Regions from separate parts of the Methylobacterium indicum genome, predicted to be linked through region 1. Evidence: riboswitches for the same ligand, from Rfam matches in the RefSeq annotation. Region 1 holds a riboswitch; each other region holds the start of a gene.
The links. Region 1 has a riboswitch for thiamine pyrophosphate ahead of thiO (glycine oxidase ThiO). Riboswitches for the same ligand answer to the same signal wherever they lie in the genome.
Positions count from the first base shown of each region.

Region 2: another riboswitch for thiamine pyrophosphate. It lies ahead of thiC (phosphomethylpyrimidine synthase ThiC); the one in region 1 lies ahead of thiO (glycine oxidase ThiO).
Region 3: another riboswitch for thiamine pyrophosphate. It lies ahead of miv_RS17865 (LuxE/PaaK family acyltransferase); the one in region 1 lies ahead of thiO (glycine oxidase ThiO).

Region 1 covers NZ_AP024145.1:6,407,801-6,414,534, reverse strand. Annotated here, with positions in the region: gene rpoD (RNA polymerase sigma factor RpoD) at 1-1,980, shown strand, start outside; gene miv_RS29750 (DUF2798 domain-containing protein) at 2,040-2,291, opposite strand; gene miv_RS29745 (adenylate/guanylate cyclase domain-containing protein) at 2,553-3,800, shown strand; TPP riboswitch at 3,842-3,975, shown strand; gene thiO (glycine oxidase ThiO) at 4,041-5,237, shown strand; gene thiS (sulfur carrier protein ThiS) at 5,234-5,446, shown strand; gene miv_RS29730 (GIY-YIG nuclease family protein) at 5,698-6,078, shown strand; gene thiG (thiazole synthase) at 6,248-6,734, shown strand, end outside.
Region 2 covers NZ_AP024145.1:4,814,042-4,820,775, reverse strand. Annotated here, with positions in the region: gene thiC (phosphomethylpyrimidine synthase ThiC) at 567-2,447, opposite strand; TPP riboswitch at 2,506-2,617, opposite strand; gene miv_RS22345 (HNH endonuclease family protein) at 2,784-3,158, shown strand; gene miv_RS22340 (acyltransferase family protein) at 3,285-4,424, shown strand; gene miv_RS22335 (hypothetical protein) at 4,708-5,052, shown strand; gene miv_RS33755 (methyl-accepting chemotaxis protein) at 5,052-6,512, shown strand; gene miv_RS22325 (type 1 glutamine amidotransferase) at 6,525-6,734, opposite strand, start outside.
Region 3 covers NZ_AP024145.1:3,825,841-3,832,574, forward strand. Annotated here, with positions in the region: gene miv_RS17845 (oxidoreductase) at 1-398, opposite strand, end outside; gene miv_RS17850 (GntR family transcriptional regulator) at 686-1,396, shown strand; gene miv_RS17855 (RidA family protein) at 1,414-1,836, opposite strand; gene miv_RS17860 (TetR/AcrR family transcriptional regulator) at 1,947-2,534, shown strand; TPP riboswitch at 2,584-2,682, shown strand; gene miv_RS17865 (LuxE/PaaK family acyltransferase) at 2,802-3,878, shown strand; gene miv_RS17870 (acyl-CoA reductase) at 3,890-5,362, shown strand; gene miv_RS17875 (ABC transporter ATP-binding protein) at 5,352-6,128, shown strand; gene miv_RS17880 (ABC transporter permease) at 6,125-6,734, shown strand, end outside.

The sequences.
Region 1 (6,734 bases):
GAACGAGACGAGACCGAGGCGGCCCCCGAGCAGCAGACCGACGGCCCGCTCCTCGACCTGACGGATGCCTCCGTCAAGCGGATGATCAAGCTCGCCAAGAAGCGCGGCTACGTCACCTACGACGAGCTGAACGAGGTGCTGCCCCAGGAGGAGTTCACCTCCGAGCAGATCGAGGACGTGCTCGGTCAGCTGTCCGAGCTGGGCGTGAACGTGGTCGAGGCCGAGGAGGCCGACGAGCAGCAGGGCGAGGCCCCGGCCCAGGAGGGCGCCGAGGAGGAAGAGGCGAGCGAGGGCGGCGAAGTCGCCGAGGTCGCCGCCGCCCGCCCCGTCGCCCTGCGCGCCGAGACCACCAAGGAGCCGACGGATCGCACCGACGATCCGGTGCGGATGTACCTGCGCGAGATGGGCTCGGTCGAGCTTCTCTCCCGCGAGGGCGAGATCGCGATCGCCAAGCGGATCGAGGCCGGGCGCGAGGCGATGATCGCCGGCCTGTGCGAGAGCCCGCTGACCTTCCAGGCCATCATCATCTGGCGCGACGAGCTCGTCGACGGCCGGGTGCTCCTGCGCGACATCATCGATCTCGAAGCCACCTATGCCGGCCCCGACGGCCGCGCCGGCCCCGCCGAGGGCGAGGGCGAGGCCGAGGAGGAGGGCGACGCCGAGGGCGAGACCCCGCCGGAAGGCGAGGGCGACGAGGACGACCTCGAGAACAACGTGTCGCTGTCGGCCATGGAGGCCGAGCTGAAGCCGCGCGTGCTCGAGACCTTCGACGCGATCGCCGAGAACTACCGCAAGCTGCGCAAGGTCCAGGCCGAGCAGGCCGAGACCCGGCTCAAGGGCGCCGAGGCCTCCGAGTCGCAAGGGCAGCGCTACTCCGAGCTGAAGAATACCGTCGTCGCCGACGTGAAGTCGCTGTCGCTCAACGCCAACCGCATCGAGGCGCTGGTCGAGCAGCTCTACGACATCAACAAGCGCCTGATCTCGCACGAGGGCCGCCTGATGCGGCTCGCCGAGAATCACGGCGTCGCCCGCGACGAGTTCCTGCGCCACTACCAGGGCTACGAGCTCGATCCGCACTGGGTCGAGCGGGTGGCCAAGCTCGGTGGCAAGGGCTGGAAGAATTTTACCGAGCGCGGCGCCGTCAACATCCTGACTTTGCGCGAGCAGATCATCTCGCTCGCCTCCGAGACCGGCCTGGAGATCCAGGAGTACCGGAAGATCGTTCACATGGTCCAGAAGGGCGAGCGCGAAGCCCGCCAGGCCAAGAAGGAGATGATCGAGGCGAACCTCCGGCTCGTGATCTCGATCGCCAAGAAGTACACCAACCGCGGCCTGCAGTTCCTGGACCTGATCCAGGAGGGCAATATCGGCCTGATGAAGGCCGTGGATAAGTTCGAGTATCGCCGCGGCTACAAGTTCTCGACTTACGCGACCTGGTGGATCCGGCAGGCGATCACCCGCTCGATCGCCGATCAGGCCCGCACGATCCGCATCCCGGTGCACATGATCGAGACGATCAACAAGATCGTCCGGACCTCGCGCCAGATGCTGCACGAGATCGGCCGCGAGCCGACCCCGGAGGAGCTGGCCGAGAAGCTGGCGATGCCGCTGGAGAAGGTCCGCAAGGTCCTCAAGATCGCCAAGGAGCCGATCTCCCTCGAGACTCCGATCGGCGACGAGGAGGATTCCCACCTCGGCGACTTCATCGAGGACAAGAACGTCGTCCTGCCGATCGACGCGGCGATCCAGTCGAACCTGCGCGAGACCACGACGCGGGTGCTCGCCTCGCTCACCCCCCGCGAGGAGCGGGTGCTGCGCATGCGCTTCGGCATCGGCATGAACACCGACCACACCCTCGAGGAGGTCGGCCAGCAATTCTCGGTGACCCGCGAGCGTATCCGCCAGATCGAGGCCAAGGCCCTGCGCAAGCTCAAGCACCCGAGCCGGTCGCGCAAGCTGCGCAGCTTCCTCGACAACTGAGCGTCACCACGATCAATCGCGAAAGGCCCGGGAGGCAGCCGCCTCCCGGGCCTTGTGCATTACAGCGGCGCGACGATCCGTGCCACGGCGCGCCGCACCAGCGGCAGGACGAGCAGCAGCGTCGGAAAGGCGACGATCCAGGAAAATCCCCAGGCGCGGGGCCAGTGCCACAGCGCATCGGACGTGGCGCCGAGGCTGAGCAGGGTCGCGATGCCTGAGACGATGCAGGTCATCAGGATCGAGAGCAGGAAGGCGGTCACCAGCGGCGCGGTCCGGGCCGGCAGGCGGCGCGGGGTGAGGAAGGTGGGCATGACGCGTCTTTCGAAGCGGATGGACCCGCCCGGACCAAGGCGACGCGCGCTTGCCCGGTGGAACCACCCAGGGAGCGCGTTGCTTGACGTGAGACGCTTACGGCCGGGCGGGACGGTGTCCCGGGGGCGACCGGAATGGTAGCCGATTCGTGGCGACCCGCCAAGGTTCGCCGGATCCTCCCGGTCGAGTGGGCGTACCGGTTGCCGATCGTCCCTGCCCCAAGCCTTGCCGTCCCGCACGGTGAAGCCCATGTCAGAGCCATGTCCGACCAGCCTCGCCCCAACTCCGCTCCGACGCCCACGGCCGCGGCGGACGGGTCGGAGGCGAGCGACATTCCGATCGGCCTGTTTCGCGAATGCGTGGCGCTGCGCGACTGGCTGCTCAGCGAAGGCGCGCGGCTGCCGGAATCCGGCGATCTCCTGGCCGGCATGGCCGAGCGGCTGAACGACCTCGGCGTGCCGGTCGACCGGGCGACCACCGCCATCGACGCCCTGCACTCGGACTATTCCGGCGTCGGCCGGTTCTGGACCCGGGAGGACGGCGTCAGCTTCCGCCTCTTTCCGCACGGCGAGGCGTCCGAGAAGGCGCTCTCCCGTTCTCCCTTCGCGCATGTCTACGCCACCGGCCAGTGGCTGATCCTCGATCTGCGCCAGACGCCCGACGACCAGTTCAGCATCGTCCCGGAGCTCAAAAGCGCGGGCTACACCCATTACATCACCGTACCGCTGTTCTTCACCAACGGCACTAAGAACGGCGTGACCTTCGCGACCCGCGATCCCCGCGGCTTTGCCGACGACGACCTCGCGATCCTGCGCTTCATCATCCCGACCCTGTCGGCGGTGATGGAGATGCGCGGGCTCAACGCGCGGCTCGACCACGTGCTGCGGGTCTATGTCGGCGACGGGCCGCACCAGGCGATTCTCGCCGGCTTCATCCGCCGCGGCCAGGTCGAGCGGATCCGCTCGGCGATCCTGTTCGCCGACATGCGCGGCTACACCCACCTCACCGACGCCCTCACCCCCGAGGCCTCGGTGGAGCTGCTGAACACCTATTTCGACTGCCTGGTGCCGCCGATCGAGAGCGAGGGCGGCGAGGTCTTGAAATACATGGGCGACGGCCTTCTCGCGATCTTTCGCGAGAGCGGCGACGATCTCGGCGGCGCGGCGCAGGGTGCGCTCTCGGCCGCGCAGGCGGCGTTGCGGCGCGTCGACGAAGCCAACCGGGCCGGGCGCTTTCCCACCCGCATCGAGATCGGCATCGCGCTTCACCACGGCGAGGCGGCCTACGGCAATGTCGGCTCCGGCGCGCGGCTCGATTTCACGGTGATCGGCCGCGACGTGAATCTGGCGAGCCGGCTCGCCAAGCTCAACAAGATCCTGTCCGAGCCCCTCCTGATGTCGAAGCCCTTCGTCGACTTCCTGTGGGGCGATCCCGAACTCCTCGGCACCCACCCCCTCGACGGCATTGCCGAGGAGATGGCGATCTACCGGCCCGGCAAGGGCGGTTGATCGAGGGCGGTTGACGAAAGTGGGCCGGCTCGCCACATTCCGGCTGTTCCAGGGAGATCCCCGGCAAGGGGCTGAGACACCGCTGGACTGCAGGCTCTTACGCCTCGGTCGGCGCGGAAATCCTTCGAACCTGATCCGGCTCATACCGGCGTAGGGATTGGACAGGCCCGTTCAGGGCTTCGCGCATCATCCGGTTGCCGGGCGCTGTCCACTCTCTTCGGGCGACCGTGGAGAACGAGGGTGCACGCGCAAGCGATCGGACGGCGGAGCGGGCCGGCGACATCCCCAGAGACCGACCGGCTGCCGGAGCGCGCCGATGTCGCGGTGATCGGCGCCGGGCTGATCGGCCTCTCGGTCGCCTGGCGGCTGGCGCGCGCCGGCCTCGCCGTCGCGGTGGTCGAGCGGGGCCGGGCCGGAGACGGGGCGAGCCTTGCCGCCACCGGCATGCTGGCGGCCGCCGCCGAGCACGAGCCCGGCGGCGAGGGCCTGTCGCCGCTCTGCGTCGAGAGCCAGCGCCTCTGGCACCCGTTCCGCGACGAGCTGGAGGCCGGATCCGGCCTGACCATCGACTACCGCCGCGAGGGCACGCTGGTCATCGCGCTCGGCCGCGACGAGGTCGAGCGCCTGCGCTTCCGCCACGAGCTGCAGCGGCGCGATGGCCTCGCCGCCGAGTGGCTGTCGGGCCCGGCGGTGCGCGCCCGCGAGCCGGGCCTGCGCCCCACCGTCACTGCCGGCCTCTTCTGCCCCGACGACCACCAGGTCGATCCCGCCCGGGTGATGGCGGCCCTCCGCCAAGCGCTGCGGGCGGCCGGCGGGCGGCTCGTCGAGGAGACGACCGTCACCGCACTCACCCGCGAGGGCGGGCGGGTCACCGGCATCGAGACCTCGGCCGGCGCGCTACGGGCCGGCACCACGGTGCTGGCCTCCGGCGCCTGGGCCGGGGAGGGGGGGCTGATCCCCGATCTCGCCCTGCCGGTGCGTCCGCTCAAGGGCCAGTCGATGGCGCTGCAGATGACGCCGCGCAGCGGCCGGCTCACCCACGTCGTCTGGACCGAGCAGGTCCACATGGCGCCGAAGGCCGACGGCACGCTGATCGTCGGCGCCACCGTGGAGGAGACCGGCTTCGACCCCCACCTCACCGCCGGCGGCCTCTACGCCCTGCTGGAGGGCGCCCGCCGGGCGCTTCCGGGCGTCGAGGAGATGCGGGTGGCCGGCGTCTGGAGCGGCTTTCGCCCGACCTCCGACGACGACGCCCCGATCCTCGGCGAGGCGCTGCCGGGCCTCGTGCTCGCCGCCGGCCACCACCGCAACGGCTACCTGCTCGCCCCCGTCACCGCCGAGGCGGTCGCCGCCCTGATCCTGCGCGGCGAGACGCTGCCGGTCGCCGCGCCCTTCGGCCTTGCCCGCTTCACCCCGTCGTCCCGCGAGACCCCATGAAGATCCTCGTCAACGGCGAGCCCCGCGACAGCGCGGCCGCCACCCTCGACGCCCTGTGGCGCGAGGAGACCGCCGACCTCGACCTCTCCGGCCCCCAGGGCTTCGCCATCGCCCTCAACGGCGCCGTGGTGCGCCAGCGCGCCTGGGCCGAAACGCCGCTCGGCGAGGGCGACCGCGTCGAGATCGTGCGCGCCATGCAGGGCGGGTAGCGGTTGGGAGATCGTTCGATAGGATCGTGCAGCATCACGGACGCTTTCACCATCCCCGCCCTCGACCTCATCCTGAGGTGTCAGTCCATCAGCGATGGACTGACCTCGAAGGAGGGCTCCAGAGATCGCAGCGGCTTCTGGAGCCCTCCTTCGAGGCTCAGCGATCTTTGATCGCCCGCACCTCAGGATGAAATTTGGGGTTGGAGATCGGGTGTCCGTTACTATGAATCAGCAGGCGGAGACATGTTTTCATGAACGCCTTCGTTTACATCCTTCGATGCGCCGATGGCAGCTATTATGTCGGCTCGGCACGTGGTGAGACCCTCGACAAGCGCCTCGGCGAGCACCAGACCGGCACCTATCCTGGCTACACCCGCGAGCGCCGACCCGTGACACTCGTCTATGCCGAAATGTTCGAGCGCATCACGGATGCGATCGCTATGGAGCGGCGCATCAAAGGTTGGGGTCGGGCAAAGAAGGAAGCGCTGATCCGAAGTGATTGGGATCGCCTCAAGCATTTGGCCAGACGAAACTGCGTCCAGAACAAGCTCGATGCAGGAACGATCGATCAGAAGAACTTTCCGGCAACGCTCGATGTTGTTGGTGATTCCCATCCTCCAACCTCATCCTGAGGTGCGGGCGATCGAAGATCGCTGAGCCTCGAAGGAGGGCTCCAGAAGCCGCTGCGATCTCTGGAGCCCTCCTTCGAGGCTCGCATGCGCTCGCACCTCAGGATGAGGTCGTGGGTGGGATATCGGCAAGACGCTCGGACGAACTACCTATGAAATCTGGAGAAACCCCATGACAGATTCCCACGACGATCCGTTCGTCATCGCCGGTACGACGCTCGCCTCGCGCCTCCTCATCGGCACCGCCGGCTATCCGACGCAGGCCATCATGAGCGAGGCGGTGCGGGCGAGCGGGGCCGAGGTGGTGACGGTCTCGATCCGCCGCATCTCGCTCCACGGCCACGGCTCGGACACGGTGGCGCGGCTGAAGGGCGCTCGCTTCCTGCCCAACACCGCCGGCTGCGAGACCGCCCGCGACGCGGTGATGACCGCGGAGCTCGCCCGCGAGGCGCTCGGCACCAACTGGATCAAGGTCGAGGTGATCGGCGACCGCGAGACGCTCTACCCGGACGTCGCCGAGACGATCGAGGCCACCCGCCAGCTGGTCGAGTCCGGCTTCGTCGTGCTGCCCTATTGCAACGACGATCCGGTGGTGTGCAGCCGGCTCGCCGATCTCGGGGCCGCCGCCGTGATGCCGATGGGCTCGCTCATCGGCTCCG
Region 2 (6,734 bases), 1.6 Mb from region 1:
ACTCGGAAGCGCCCGTCGACCACGCCCGACACCGCCGGCCGTCCGGCCAGGGCCGCCGCATCGGCGGCATCGAGGCGCTCCGGCATCGGCTCGGCGCCGATGTCGATCAGCCGCCGGCCATCGGGATCGCGCAGGGTCGCCGAGAGGCCGCTGCGGCGGAAGAGTTCCTGCAACTGCTCGCGGAAGGCCGTCACGTCGCCGCGCTGGAGCGCGTTCGACAGGGTCAGGGCCTCCAGGGTGGCGGTCAGGCTCGCGACCTCGCGGTCGACCGCCGCCGCCTCCATCCGGGCCCGCCCCAGCGCCTCCGCCTCGAGGCGGGCGCGGGCAGCGCCCGCGAATTGCCACAGGACCACGCCGCCGAAGATCAGGATCGGCACCGCCAGGCCGAGGGCGAAGACGACGAGGCGGCGCACGATCGAGCTGGGGCGCGATCCGGCGCGATCCGGCCGGGCCGGGTCCGGCGGAGCCTTCGGGGCCTGCATCAGCATTCGTGACATCCTCGCGCGGCGCGCCGGCGACCGGATCGGTTCCGCGCGCCCGACCGGTCGGGCGCGCGGAGGACGCGCTCATCCGGCGTCGACGTAGAGTCTCCCGCCCTCGCCCAGGAATTCCGCCGATTTTTGGGCCATGCCGGCCGCGCGGGCCGTTTCGTCGAGCGGTGTGGCCTCGCCGACCACGGCGCTCGCCGCCTCCATCGCCAGCACGTCGGCGCGCAGGTCCTGGGTGATCTTCATCGAGCAGAATTTCGGGCCGCACATCGAGCAGAAATGCGCGACCTTGTGGGCGTCCTTCGGCAGGGTCTCGTCGTGGTAGGCCCGGGCGGTATCGGGATCGAGCGAGAGGTTGAACTGGTCCTCCCAGCGGAAGTCGAACCGGGCCCGGGACAGGGCGTCGTCCCGCACCTGCGCCGCCGGATGGCCCTTGGCGAGGTCGGCGGCGTGCGCGGCGATCTTGTAGGTGATGACGCCGGTCTTCACGTCGTCGCGGTTCGGCAGGCCGAGATGCTCCTTCGGGGTCACGTAGCAGAGCATCGCGGTACCGAACCAGCCGATCATCGCCGCGCCGATGCCCGAGGTGATGTGGTCGTAGCCCGGCGCCACGTCGGTGGTGAGCGGGCCCAGCGTGTAGAACGGCGCCTCGCCGCACTCGGCGAGCTGCTTGTCCATATTGACCTTGATCTTGTGCATCGGCACGTGGCCGGGACCCTCGATCATCACCTGGCAGCCCTTGGCCTGTGCGATCTTGGTGAGTTCGCCGAGCGTCTCGAGTTCCGCGAACTGCGCGGCGTCGTTGGCGTCCGCGATCGATCCCGGCCGCAACCCGTCGCCCAGCGAGAACGACACGTCGTACTCGCGGCAGATGTCGCAGATCTCCTCGAAGCGCTCGTAGAGGAACGATTCCCGGTGCCCGGCGAGGCACCAGCGCGCCATGATCGAGCCGCCGCGCGAGACGATGCCGGTGACACGCCGGGCCGTCAGCGGGACGTGGGCGAGGCGCACGCCGGCATGGATGGTGAAGTAGTCCACCCCCTGCTCGGCCTGCTCGATGAGGGTGTCCTTGAACACCTCCCAGTCGAGCTTGAGCGGATCGCCGCCGACCTTCTCCAGCGCCTGGTAGATCGGCACGGTGCCGATCGGCACCGGGGCGTTGCGCAGGATCCAGCCGCGGATGTTGTGGATGTTGCGCCCCGTCGAGAGGTCCATCACCGTGTCGGCGCCCCAGCGGATCGCCCACACCATCTTCTCGACCTCCTCGGCGGCCGAGGAGGTCACGGCCGAGTTGCCGATATTGGCGTTGATCTTGACGAGGAAGTTGCGGCCGATCGCCATCGGCTCAAGTTCGGTGTGGTTGATGTTGGCCGGGATGATCGCCCGGCCCCGCGCCACCTCCTCGCGCACGAAGTCGGGGGTGACAAAGGGCGGGATCGCGGCCCCGAAACTCTCGCCATCGGCGAGTTTGCCCTCGGCCTGCGCCAGCATCGCCTCGCGGCACAGGTTCTCCCGATGGGCGACGTAGATCATCTCCTCGGTGACGATCCCGGCCCGGGCGAATTCGAGCTGCGTCACCCTCTGGCCGGTCTCTCCCCGCCGGACCGTGCGGGGAGCCGGGCACGGCGCCACCAGCCGATCCTCGGGCACGAAGCCGTTATCCTCCGGCTTCACCGCCCGGGGGGCGACGGCCGCGTAGCCGCGGGCGGCGAGCCAGCCGGCGCGGATCTCCGGCAGCCCGGCGGACAGGTCGATGCGCGCGTCCGTCTCGGTATAGGGGCCCGAGGGATCGTAGACCCGCACCGGGGCCTCGCCCGGATCCGTCAGGGCGATCTCGCGGTAGGGCACCCGCAGGTCGGGCCGGTCCTTGGGCGCGGCATAGACCTTCACCGAGCCGGTGACCGGCCCCGTGGTGACGGTCTTCGGACGATCTTTCGGGGGGAGGATGGGTGCGTTCATGGATCTCTCCGGGCGAGGAGATCCGGCCTCGGGGCGCGAGGACGCACGGGTCACGTCGGTCATGGCAGGTTCCCGTCCCTCCGCCGGTACGAACCGGATCAGGTTCAAGGGTCAGGACGCGCGCTCGTCCAATCTCAGCCCCTGCCGGCGGGGCTCCCCTCGGTAACCCCATCACTGTCCGGCGGCGGGGGAGGTTTGTCAATCGCGGCTCCGGGGGCGTTCCCGAGGGACGCTGCGGCATCCGGGCCCCCGCGACATCGCCCACGCGGCCTTGAACCCCGGCCGCCCGGCGACCCAGATACGGAGGAGTTTTCCCCGCCCTTGCAGGAGCTGGCCTTGGGACGTCGAGAGCGGCGCTGGCGCGACGACGACCCCTCGACCCATGGTCTGGGGACCCGCCCCGCCGTCATCTGTCCGCTCTGCGAGCGGCCGATCCCGCCCGGTGCCCGCCAGAGCCGGCACCACCTGACGCCGAAGCTGAAGGGCGGCACCCACGGCGAGACCGTGCAGCTGCACCAGATCTGCCACTCGGCGATCCATGCCCGGCACAGCGAGGCGGAGCTGGCGCGGCGCCTCAACGACGTCGAGAGCCTGCGGGCCGAGCCCGAGATCGCCCGCTTCCTCGCCTGGGTGCGGACCAAGCCCGACGATTTCCACGCCGCGACGCGGATGACCCGGACGCGGCGCGAGACGAAGCGGAGCGTCCGGTAGCCGGCGGCCCCTCGGGCGGTAAGGTGAATCGCCTGTTGCCCGGTTCGCCGCAATTTACGGGACCGGGCCCGATCCGATCTTTACGTCTCCCTGGCAGCCTCCCGGGCGATCCTCCGGAGACGCCCGATGTCCGCCCGTCCCAACACCGAACCCGCCCTCTCGGTCCGGCCGGACGATCCCGTTCGCCCGCGCGCGGGGACCGCCCCGGGGCGCCGCGCCTGGGTCGACGTCGCCAAGGGCATCTGCATCATCCTCGTGGTGATGATGCACTCGACCCTCGGGGTCGGCGAGGCGATGGGGGGCGAGGGCTTCATGCATCACGTCGTGGAGTTCGCCAAACCCTTCCGGATCCCGGATTTCTTCCTGCTCTCGGGCCTGTTCGTCGGCCGGGTCGTCGATCGCGACTGGCGGCTCTTCGCCGACCGGCGCATCGTCCACTTCGCGTATTTCTACCTGCTGTGGATGGTGCTCCAGTCGGCGGTGAAGTACGGCCAGATCACCGACGGCGCGGGGCCCGGCGCCTTCGCGGCCCATCTCGCCCACGGCCTGATCGAGCCCTACTCGACCCTCTGGTTCATCTACCTGCTGGCGGTCTTCTCGGTCGTCGTGAAGCTCCTGCGCCGGCTGCCCTGGCCGGTGCTGCTGATCGGCGCCGCCCTCCTCCAGCTCGCCCCGGTCCATACCGGCTCGACGCTGATCGACGAGTTCTGCGACCGGCTGGTCTACTTCGTCGCCGGCTACCTGTTCGCCGCCCGGATCTTCGCCCTGGCCGACTGGGTGCGGGCGCGAGCCGGCCTCGCGCTCCTCGGCCTCGCCGCCTGGGCGTCGATCGAGGCGTTCCTCGTCTTCACGCCGACCGGGCTGACCTCCCACCCGACGCTCGCCAGCCTGCCGGTGGTGAGCCTGATGCTCGGCGCCGCCGGCGCGCTCGCCATCGTGGCGACCGCCGCCCTCCTCACCCGGGCCGGCGGCCCGGTGACCGCCGCCCTGCGGGCCTGCGGCGAGCGCTCGATCGTGATCTACCTCGCCTTCTTCCTGCCGATGGCGGCCCTGCGCACGGCCCTCGTGCGCAGCGGGGTGATCGAGGATATCGGCCTCGTCGCGCTCCTCGTGACGCTGACCGCCGTGGTGGTGCCGCTCGCCATCGAGCGGGTGATCCGCCACACCCCGGCCCGGTTCCTGTTCCGGCGTCCGGCCGCCTTCCACCTCGTCGGCGAGGACGAGGCCCGCCCGGCGCCGCGCCTCGCCGCCGCACCGACGGCCTGAGCTCGCCAGGCCCTTCCAAGTCCCGTCAAGTCCCGCCAAGCATTCCCAAGCGAAATCACGCCACACGACAGGACGGCGCCCCGCGGGGCGCCGTTTTCGTTGGTGCACGCGATCGTCGCGGACGGGAGCAGTTGCGCGCCAGCTAACCGTTACGCTGAAGGCGCCACGGACACCCTGCCCTTCAAGTCGAGGATCAGTCCCGCAAAATCCGGACATTGCGCTTTACCGGCCGTAAGGCATTCCTCCCGCAAGGTCCCCGCCATTCACGCATGGGACGAGCCTCATGGCCGCGCGATCCCGCCTCCAGGATGGCACCGGTCTGCTGCTCCTGACCTTGGCCCCGTTCCTGGTCGTCGCTCTGCCGCGCTCGGACGCGGTGGCGGTGCTCGGCCGTCCGGGCGCCGGGATCGGCGAGGCGGCCGCGATCGTGGCCGCCGCTGGCGGCCGGCTCGTTCGCGCAGGCCCGGCCGGCCTGGTCGTCGCGCGCTCGGAGGCGCCCGGCTTCGTCCGGCGCCTCTACGGCGCCGGCGCCTGGCTGGTCCTCGATCCGCTCGTCGCCGGCGGCTGCGGCCCCTCCCCGCCCGCGACCTCCCGTCATTCTCCACCGTCACCGAGCACCGCCCGCTGATGACCGACGTCGACGACCTCCGCCGTTCCTTCGCCCGCATCCTGATCCCGCTGCTCTGGGCCCATGTGCCGGTCGCCGCCGGCCTGCCGCTGATCGCCGGTGACGGAGCCGCCCTGGTGCCGGGCACGGCCGCAACCCTGCTCGCGGGCATCGCCACCCTGTCGTGGTGGCGCGACCCGATCGGGCTGCGGACCCGGCTCGCCACCGCGTTCGCGCTCGTCGGCATGGCGGCGGTGCTGCTCTATGCCAGCGCCGGGCATCCCTGGCAGGTCGACCTGCACATGTATTTCTTCGCCTGCCTGGCGGTGCTCGCCGGCTGGTGCGACTGGCGGGTGATCCTGGCGGCCACCGGCGCCACGGCCGTGCACCACCTCGTGCTGAACCTCGTCCTGCCGGCCGCCGTCTTCCCGGCGGGCGGCGATCTCGGCCGGGTGCTCCTCCACGCCGTGATCCTGACGATCGAGGCGGCGGTGCTGGCCCGGATCTGCCACACCGTCGCCCGAACGCTGGCCGGGCTCGCCGCCTCCGAGCGGGAGGCCAAGGCCCAGATGGCGCGCCTGCGCGCCCTGGAGCAGGACGGCGAGGCGGCCCGTCGGGCTGCCGAGCATGAGCGGCGCGAGGGCGTGCTGCGGATGGCGGCGGCCTTCGAGGCGGCGGTCGGCGGCATCGTCGGCGAGGTCGCGGCCTCGGCGGGCGATCTGCAGGCGACCGCGAGGGCGATGTCGCGGACCGCCGGCACCGCCGCCGACCGCTCGGCCGAGGCCGATGCCGCCGCCGGTCGGGCGGCGGGGGATGTCGGCGCCGTCGCGGCGGCGACGCGGGAGCTCGGGGCGTCCGTGCGCGAGGTCGGCCAGCAGGTCGGCGAGACCGCCGGCCTCGCCCGCGCCGCCGTCGCCGAGGCGGACCGTTCGGCCGCCCTGGTGGGGGCTCTCAGCGAGGCGGCCGCGCGCATCGGCGACGTCGTCACGATGATCTCGGCGATCGCCGACCAGACCAACCTCCTGGCGTTGAACGCCACCATCGAAGCCGCCCGCGCGGGCGCGGCGGGGCGGGGCTTCGCGGTGGTGGCGGCGGAGGTGAAGGAACTCGCCGCCCAGACCGCCCGGGCGACCGGCGAGATCGGCGGCCAGATCGGCCGTATTCAGGACGCCACCGGCGACGCCGTCCGGGCGATCGAGGCGATCGGCGGGCGCATCCGCGGCATCGACGGGGTGGCGGCCGCGGTGGCGGCGGCCGTCGAGGAGCAGGAAGCGGCGACCCGGGAGATCCTGCGCGCCATGGAGCGGGCCACCGCCGGGACGGGCTCGCTCACCGCGACGATCGGTGCGGTGGCCGAGGCCGCCGGCACCACCGGCACCGTCGCCAGCCGGGTGCTGGCCTCCGCCGACGCGCTCACGCACCAGGCCGAGCATCTCGGCGCCGAAGTCGAGCGCTTCCTCGGCGGCGTCCGGGCGGCGTGAGCGACTCCGGCTTCACGCCCTCTGCCTTGGCCGCACCAGCCGGTCGAGGAAGTTCGCGATCTCGCGCCGGCGCCGCTCCGGCACCAGCACCTCGGCGGTGACGCCGAGGCGCCAGGCGAGGTCGGCCCGGCCCTCCGGGTCGCGGTGCAGGTCGCGCAGGGCATCCGCGTAGGCGTGGAGCGCGGCCTCGTCCGGGCACAGGCCCGCCTCCACCACGCCCTC
Region 3 (6,734 bases), 2.6 Mb from region 1:
TGCCCGCTCCCTTGCGCCCGCATGACCGGCAGGACCGCGCGGGTGATCGCGAAGAGCCCGAACACGTTGGCGTCGAACTGGGCGCGGATCTTGTCCTCCTCGCCCTCCTCGACCGAGGCCTGGTAGCCGTAGCCGGCATTGTTGACGAGGACGTCGATGCGGCCGAACCGCTGCGTCGCCTGCGCCACCACCGCCGCGACCTGATCGGGCTTGGTCACGTCGAGGGGGAGCGCGAGCGCCCGGTCCTCGGCGCCGGACGCCAAGTCGGCGACGCGGGCGGCGTCGCGTGCCGTCACCACCGCGCGCCAGCCGCGGTCGAGGACGAGCCGGGCCAGTTCCCGGCCGAAGCCGGTGGAGCAGCCGGTGATGAGCCAGACGGGCGTCGCTGTCTGCGTCATGTCGTGAGGTCCCGTGGAGGCCGCCGATGGAGGGCGGCGCCGGATTCGATCGTCCGGGTTATCGTTCGCCCGCAGGCCGATGTTCCGCCCGCCTCGTCCGGGAGCGCCCTCCCCTCCCCCGGCCTCCGCGGACACCCCGCCGGGGTTTCCACCGGGAGACCGGGGCTCAGCCTCCGGGCGCGCTCGACGGGGCCCCCGCTTCGTGCTGTATCGCCCCGGCCGGGACGATCGCGGCGCGAACCGGATCGCGCCCGTCCCGGGACCCGTGGAGCGGAAGAGCCATCATCGTGTCGAATGCCCCGGAAGCGCCCGGACGGACGAAGGGCCTGCGCCGCGTCGTCCGGAACACGCTGGCCGGCCAGCTCACCTCCGAGATCCGGGCGGCCATCCTCGACGGGCATTTTCCGGCCGGCGGACAGCTGAACGAGATGGCGCTCGCGACCCAGTTCGGCGTCAGCCGCGGCCCCGTGCGCGAGGCGATCCAGCGCCTCGTCCAGGAAGGCCTCCTGCGCGCCGAGCCCCATCGCGGGGTCTTCGTCGTCGATCTCGCCACCGGCGACATCGTCGACATCTACTTCACCCGCAAATCCCTCGAGATCGCGGCGATCCGGCGGGTGATGGCCGGCCCGGGCCGGGCCGTCCTGGCGCGGGAGCTCATGGAACTGACGGACCGGATGGCGGTCCTGCTCGGCGCTGGCGACTGGGCGGAGATCGCCGATCTCGACCTGCGCTACCATCAGCGGATCGTCGAGGAGGCGCGGAGCGAGCGCCTGTCGCGCAGCTACGACACGCTCCAGGCCGAGACCCGCCTGTGCCTGCGGCTCATGATGGCGGGCTACCGCCAGAACCGGGCGCTCGTCGAGGAGCACGAGCGCCTCGCCCACTTCATCGGGCACGGCCACCCGGACGAGACGGAGGCGGAGATGGACGAGCATTTCGGCGATCCCGTCCGTATCCTGGAGCGCGGCCGGATGGCGATGCGCAGCGGCAGGGCCTGAGGCCCGGACAGGGGGCTTCAGCCGCGCGCCGGGATCCGCGCGATCGCCTTGATCTCGAAGGCGAAGCCCGCGAGCCAGTTCACCCCGACGGCGGTCCAGTTCGGGTAGGGCGCCGCGCCGATCGCGCGGTCGCGCACCCGCATTACCGCGTCGAACTGCGCCTCCGGGTCGGTGTGGAAGGTCGTCACGTCGACCACGTCGGCGAAGGAGCAGCCCGCCGCCGCCAGCACGGCGTCGAGCCGGGTGAAGGCGAGCGCGACCTGGGCCTCGAAGTCGGGCTCGGGCGAGCCGTCCTCGCGGCTGCCGACCTGGCCGGAGACGAACAGGAGGTCGCCGGAGCGGATCGCCGCCGAGTAGCGGTGCTTGTCGTAGAGCGCCTGCCGTCCGGGCGGAAAGATCGCCTCGCGGGTCGGCGTCGGGGTCACGGTCGTCTGCGGCATGGATTGCTCCTTCGCTCTCGACTTCGATATACGAGACGTATGCGAAAGAGCATGGATACGCGCCGTATGTCAATTCACATACGATGTGTATGTCGAGGGAGGGGGAAGCCGTGGCCGGACGACGCGCGCAAGGGATGGAGCAGACGAAGGAGAAGCTCCTGAAGGCCGCCCGCGAGGCCTTCGCCGCGAAGGGGTACGCGGCGGCCTCGATGGACGACCTGACCGCCGAGGCCGGCCTGACGCGGGGCGCGCTCTATCACAATTTCGGCGACAAGAAGGGCCTGCTCCAGGCGGTCATCGACCGGATCGACGCCGAGATGGCGGCGCGCCTCCGCGTCGTCGGCGAGCGGGCCGAGACCCCGTGGCAGGGCCTCCTCGACGAGTACCGGGCCTATATCGAGATGGCGCGGGAGCCCGAGATCCAGCGCATCGTGCTCCTCGACGGGCCGGCGGTGCTGGGCGATCCCTCGACCTGGCCGAGCCAGAATGCCTGCCTCGCCGAGACGACGCGCCGCATCCGGAGTCTCGTCGCCGACGGCGCGATCCCACCCGTCGACCCGGAGGCGGCGGCACGCCTCCTCGCCGGTGCCTCGCTCCATGCCGCCCTCTGGGTCGCGGCGTCGGACGCGCCGGAGACGACGTTGGAGAGGGCCCTCGACGCCTTCCGGCGCCTCGCCGAGGGGCTGTCGCGGCCGTAAGGCCTCGCCTTGACACCCGCTCCCCCGCCCCCCACTGTCCTCCCCTCCCAGGGGAGCCTCGCGAGGAGGCTGAGATTCCGCCGGCCCGGACCCGTCCGGGCGCCGCGGTGACCCTATGAACCTGATCCGGGTCATGCCGGCGGAGGGATGCGGGACCGGCACGGCCGCCTTGGCGCCGCCACGAGGGCGCTGCCGCCAGCCGTCTTTTCGCGCAGGATCTCACGCCCGGCACGGCCGACGCCCACGATGGGGCGCGAGGTGGCCGTGATGTCGCAAGCGGAGATCGTCGAGGCCCTGATCGACTTCATCGGTCGGCCGGGGGCGGACGAGGCGGAGTTCGAGGCGATGGCGCTCCGGCTCTTCGCCCACCAATACGCGCACAACGCTCCCTATCGCCGCTTCGCCCAGGCGCGCGGGCGCACGCCGCTTAGCCTGCGGCGCTGGCGCGACATCCCGGCGGTGCCGATCAAGGCGTTCAAGGACCTCACCCTGAGCTGCTGTCCGCCGGACGACGCCGCGCGGGTGTTCATGACGAGCGGCACCACCGGCAGCGGGCGCGGCCGCAGCTACCACCCGACGCTGGCGGTCTACGACCGTTCGATGCTGAAGGGCTTTGCCGCCCGGGTGATGCGCGGGCGCGACACGATCCGCATGGGCCTGCTGTTTCCCGACGAGGCGGCGCTCCCCAACTCGTCGCTCGCCCATTACCTGGCCCTGGCCAAGACGCATTTCGGGACGCCCGACAGCGCGGTCTTCATCGGCCCCGGCGGGCTCGACCTCGACGGGCTGGTGGCGGCGCTGGAGCGGGCCGAGGCCTCGGGCGAGCCCTATGCGCTGCTCGGCGCCACCTACGCCTTCGTGCCGGTGTTGGACGCGCTCGCGGAACGGGGCCGGCGCATCGCCCTGCCGCCCGGCAGTGTCCTGTTCGACACCGGCGGCTTCAAGGGCCAGTCGCGGGAGATCGAGCCAGACGCCTTCTACGACGCGCTCTCGCGGACCTTCGGGGTGCCGCGCGAGGCCTGCCTCAACATGTACGGCATGACGGAGCTGAGCACCCAGTTCTACGACGACGGCAACGCGGTCTGCCCGCCGGTGAAGTCCGGCCCGCACTGGATCCGCAGCCGCGTCGTCGATCCGCTGACCGGCCGGGACCTGCCCGAGGGCGAGACCGGCGTGCTGGTCCACCACGACCTCGCCCATTTCAACTCGGTCTCGGCGATCCTGACCGAGGATGCCGGCGTGATCGTGCCGGGCGGCTTCCGGCTGCTCGGCCGGGTCGAGGGTTCGGCGTCCCGCGGCTGCTCGGTCGCGGTGGCCGAGTTCCTGACCGCCGCCCAAGGGTGACCGGCGAGAGCATGAGCGATCGCGGGACGAGCGGGGTCGAGGAGGCCGGCTACCTGCCGGGGCCGTTCGCCAGCGCGGTCGGCCGGCGGGTCGTCGCGCACCGGGCCTGGGGCGAGACGGTCGCGGTGGCGCTGCCGGTGCTCGACGAGGCCCAGGCCCGGGCGCTCTGCGCCCATGTCCGGGTCCGTGCCCGGGATACCCTGCGGGGCATGGAGACCGCCCGCATCGTCCAGGCGATCGACCGGGCGAGCGCCTGCCTCCTCGACCGCACGCATCCCCTGCGGCGCAAGGCCGAGGCACTGCTGCCGGTCGTCACCGGCTACGATGCCGAGACCGTGCGGCTCGGCCTGACGCGCTACCTCAAGACCTTCCGGCGGCCCCAGCTCCTGCGCTTCCTCGCCGAGGACTTTTCCGATCCGGGCGTGCTCGACGGCTTCCGGCCGGCGGTGAAGGGCGGGTTCGTGCGGGCGCGCGGGCCCGATCTGCTCCTGCATGTCTGGGCCGGCAACGTCCCGGCCCTGCCGCTGTGGAGCCTCGTCGCCGGTCTGCTAGTCAAGGCCGGCAGCATCGGCAAGCTCGCCTCGGCCGAGCCGCTGACCGCCGGCTGGTTCGCGCAGGCACTCGCCGAGGCCGATCCCGAGCTCGGCGAGTGCCTGGCGGTGACCTGGTGGAAGGGCGGCGAGAGCGGCGTCGAGGCGACGTTCCTGGGATCGGCCGATTGCGTCATGGCGTATGGCGGCAACGCCACCCTGGAGGCGTTGCGCGCCGGGGTGCCGATCGCCGCCCGGTTCCTGCCGCACGGCCACCGCATCGGCTTTGCCATGGTCGGCCGCGAGGCTTTGGACAGCCGTCGGGCCGCCGCCGTGGCCCATGCTGCCGCCCAGGACGTGGTGCGCTACGAGCAGCAGGGCTGCTACGCGCCGCAGATGCTGTTCGTGGAGCGCGGCGGGCCGGTGGCGCCGGACGAGTTCGCCCGGCACATCGCCCATGCGCTCGCGGCGCTCAGCACCCGCCACCCGCGCCGGGGTCTGGATCCGGGCGAGGCCGCCGCCATCGCGGCCTGGCGCAGCGGCCACGAGATGCGGGCCCTCGACGGGGACGAGATCGTGCTCCTCGGCGACCCGGAGGATCCCTGGAGCGTCGTCCACCTCGATGCGGCCGTGCCCTTGAGCCCGTCCGGCCTCAACCGCACCGTCGCCGTGGTGGCGGTGGATGATCTCGCCGAGGTGCCGGCCCTGGTAGCGCCTCACCGCGCCTACCTCCAAAGCGCGGGCCTCGCGGCCTCGCCTACCCGGCTGTTCACCCTGGCGGACGACCTCGCGGCGGCCGGCGTCACCCGCATCACCGCCATCGGCCGGATGACCGCGCCGGAGGCCGGCTGGCACCATGACGGCCGCTTCAGCCTGCTCGACCTCGTCACGATGACGGAGATCGAGGCCGGCGCCGAGGCCGCGGCGGACGACTTCGCGCCCTATGCCGAGTGACGCCACCCTGTCCCTGGCGGGCGTGCGCTACCGCTTCCCCGGCGACGCGGTGGCGACCGTCGACGGGGTCGACTGGGCAATTCCCCCCGGGGCGGTGCATTGCCTGCTCGGCCGCAGCGGCTGCGGCAAGACCACGCTCCTCAAGATCGCCGCCGGGCTGATTGCGCCGGACGAGGGGCTCGTGCGTGTCGGCGGGGCGCCGGTGCGCGGGCCGGCGCCGCGGGTCGGCTTCGTGTTCCAGGCCCCGACCCTGCTCGACTGGCTCAGCGTCCTCGACAACGTGCTGCTGCCGGTCTCGCTCAAGCGCCGCCCCCGCGCGGCCGACCGGGACGCCGCCCGCGACCTCCTGGCGGCGATGGGGCTCGGCGCCCTCGCCGGACGGCACCCCGCCACCCTGTCGGGCGGGCAGCAGAGCCGGGTCGCGATGGCCCGCGCCCTGATCGGCGCGCCCGACCTCCTGCTCCTCGACGAGCCCTTCGCGGCGCTCGACGCGATCACCCGCGAGGACTTGCAGGACGATCTCCTGCGCCTCTGCGCGGCGCGGGGCACCGCGGCCCTGTTCGTCACCCACGACATCGCCGAGGCGGCGTATCTCGGCGATCGGGTCGGCGTGATGGCGGCCGGGCGCCTCGTCCACGAGGGGGCGGTGCCGCTGCCGCGTCCCCGCCCCCCCGGCATCCGCTACGCCGCCGCGTTCGGCGCCGCCTGCCGGACCTTGCGCGCCGCCATGGACGCCCCCTCCCCGGCCGCGGGGCGCGCCGCATGAGGCCGCGCCTCGCCTCCGTCCTGCTCCTCGTCGCACTGCTCGGCGCGTGGGAGGCGTGGTGCCGCACGGGCGCGGTCTCGGCCCTGGTCCTGCCGCCCCCCTCCTCGGTGGCCGAGACCCTGTGGGGCGAGATCGCGTCGGGCCGGCTCTGGCCGCACCTGCGGGCGACGGCGACCGAGATGGCGCTCGGGCTTGCCGCCGGGACGGGCCTCGGCCTCGGCGCCGGCATCCTCCTCGCCGAGTGGCCGGCGCTCCACCGGGTGCTCCACCCCTACGTGCTGGCGAGCCAGCTGGTGCCGAAGCTGGCGCTCGGGCCCCTGCTGATCCTGTGGTTCGGCTTCGGCCTGACCCCGACGGTGGTGATCACCGCGCTGATCTGCTTCTTCCCGCTCCTCGAGAACACCCTGACGGGGCTGGAGCAGGTCGATGCGGCCAAGCGCGAGCTGTTTCGCATGCTCGGGGCGAGCCGGGCCCGGACCCTGTGGCGCCTGAAGCTGCCCGCGGCCCTGCCGGTGATCCTGGCGGGGTTCCGGGTCGCCATCGTGCTCGCGTTGGTCGGGGCGGTGGTGGGCGAGTTCGTCGGCGGGCGCCAGGGCCTCGGCGCCG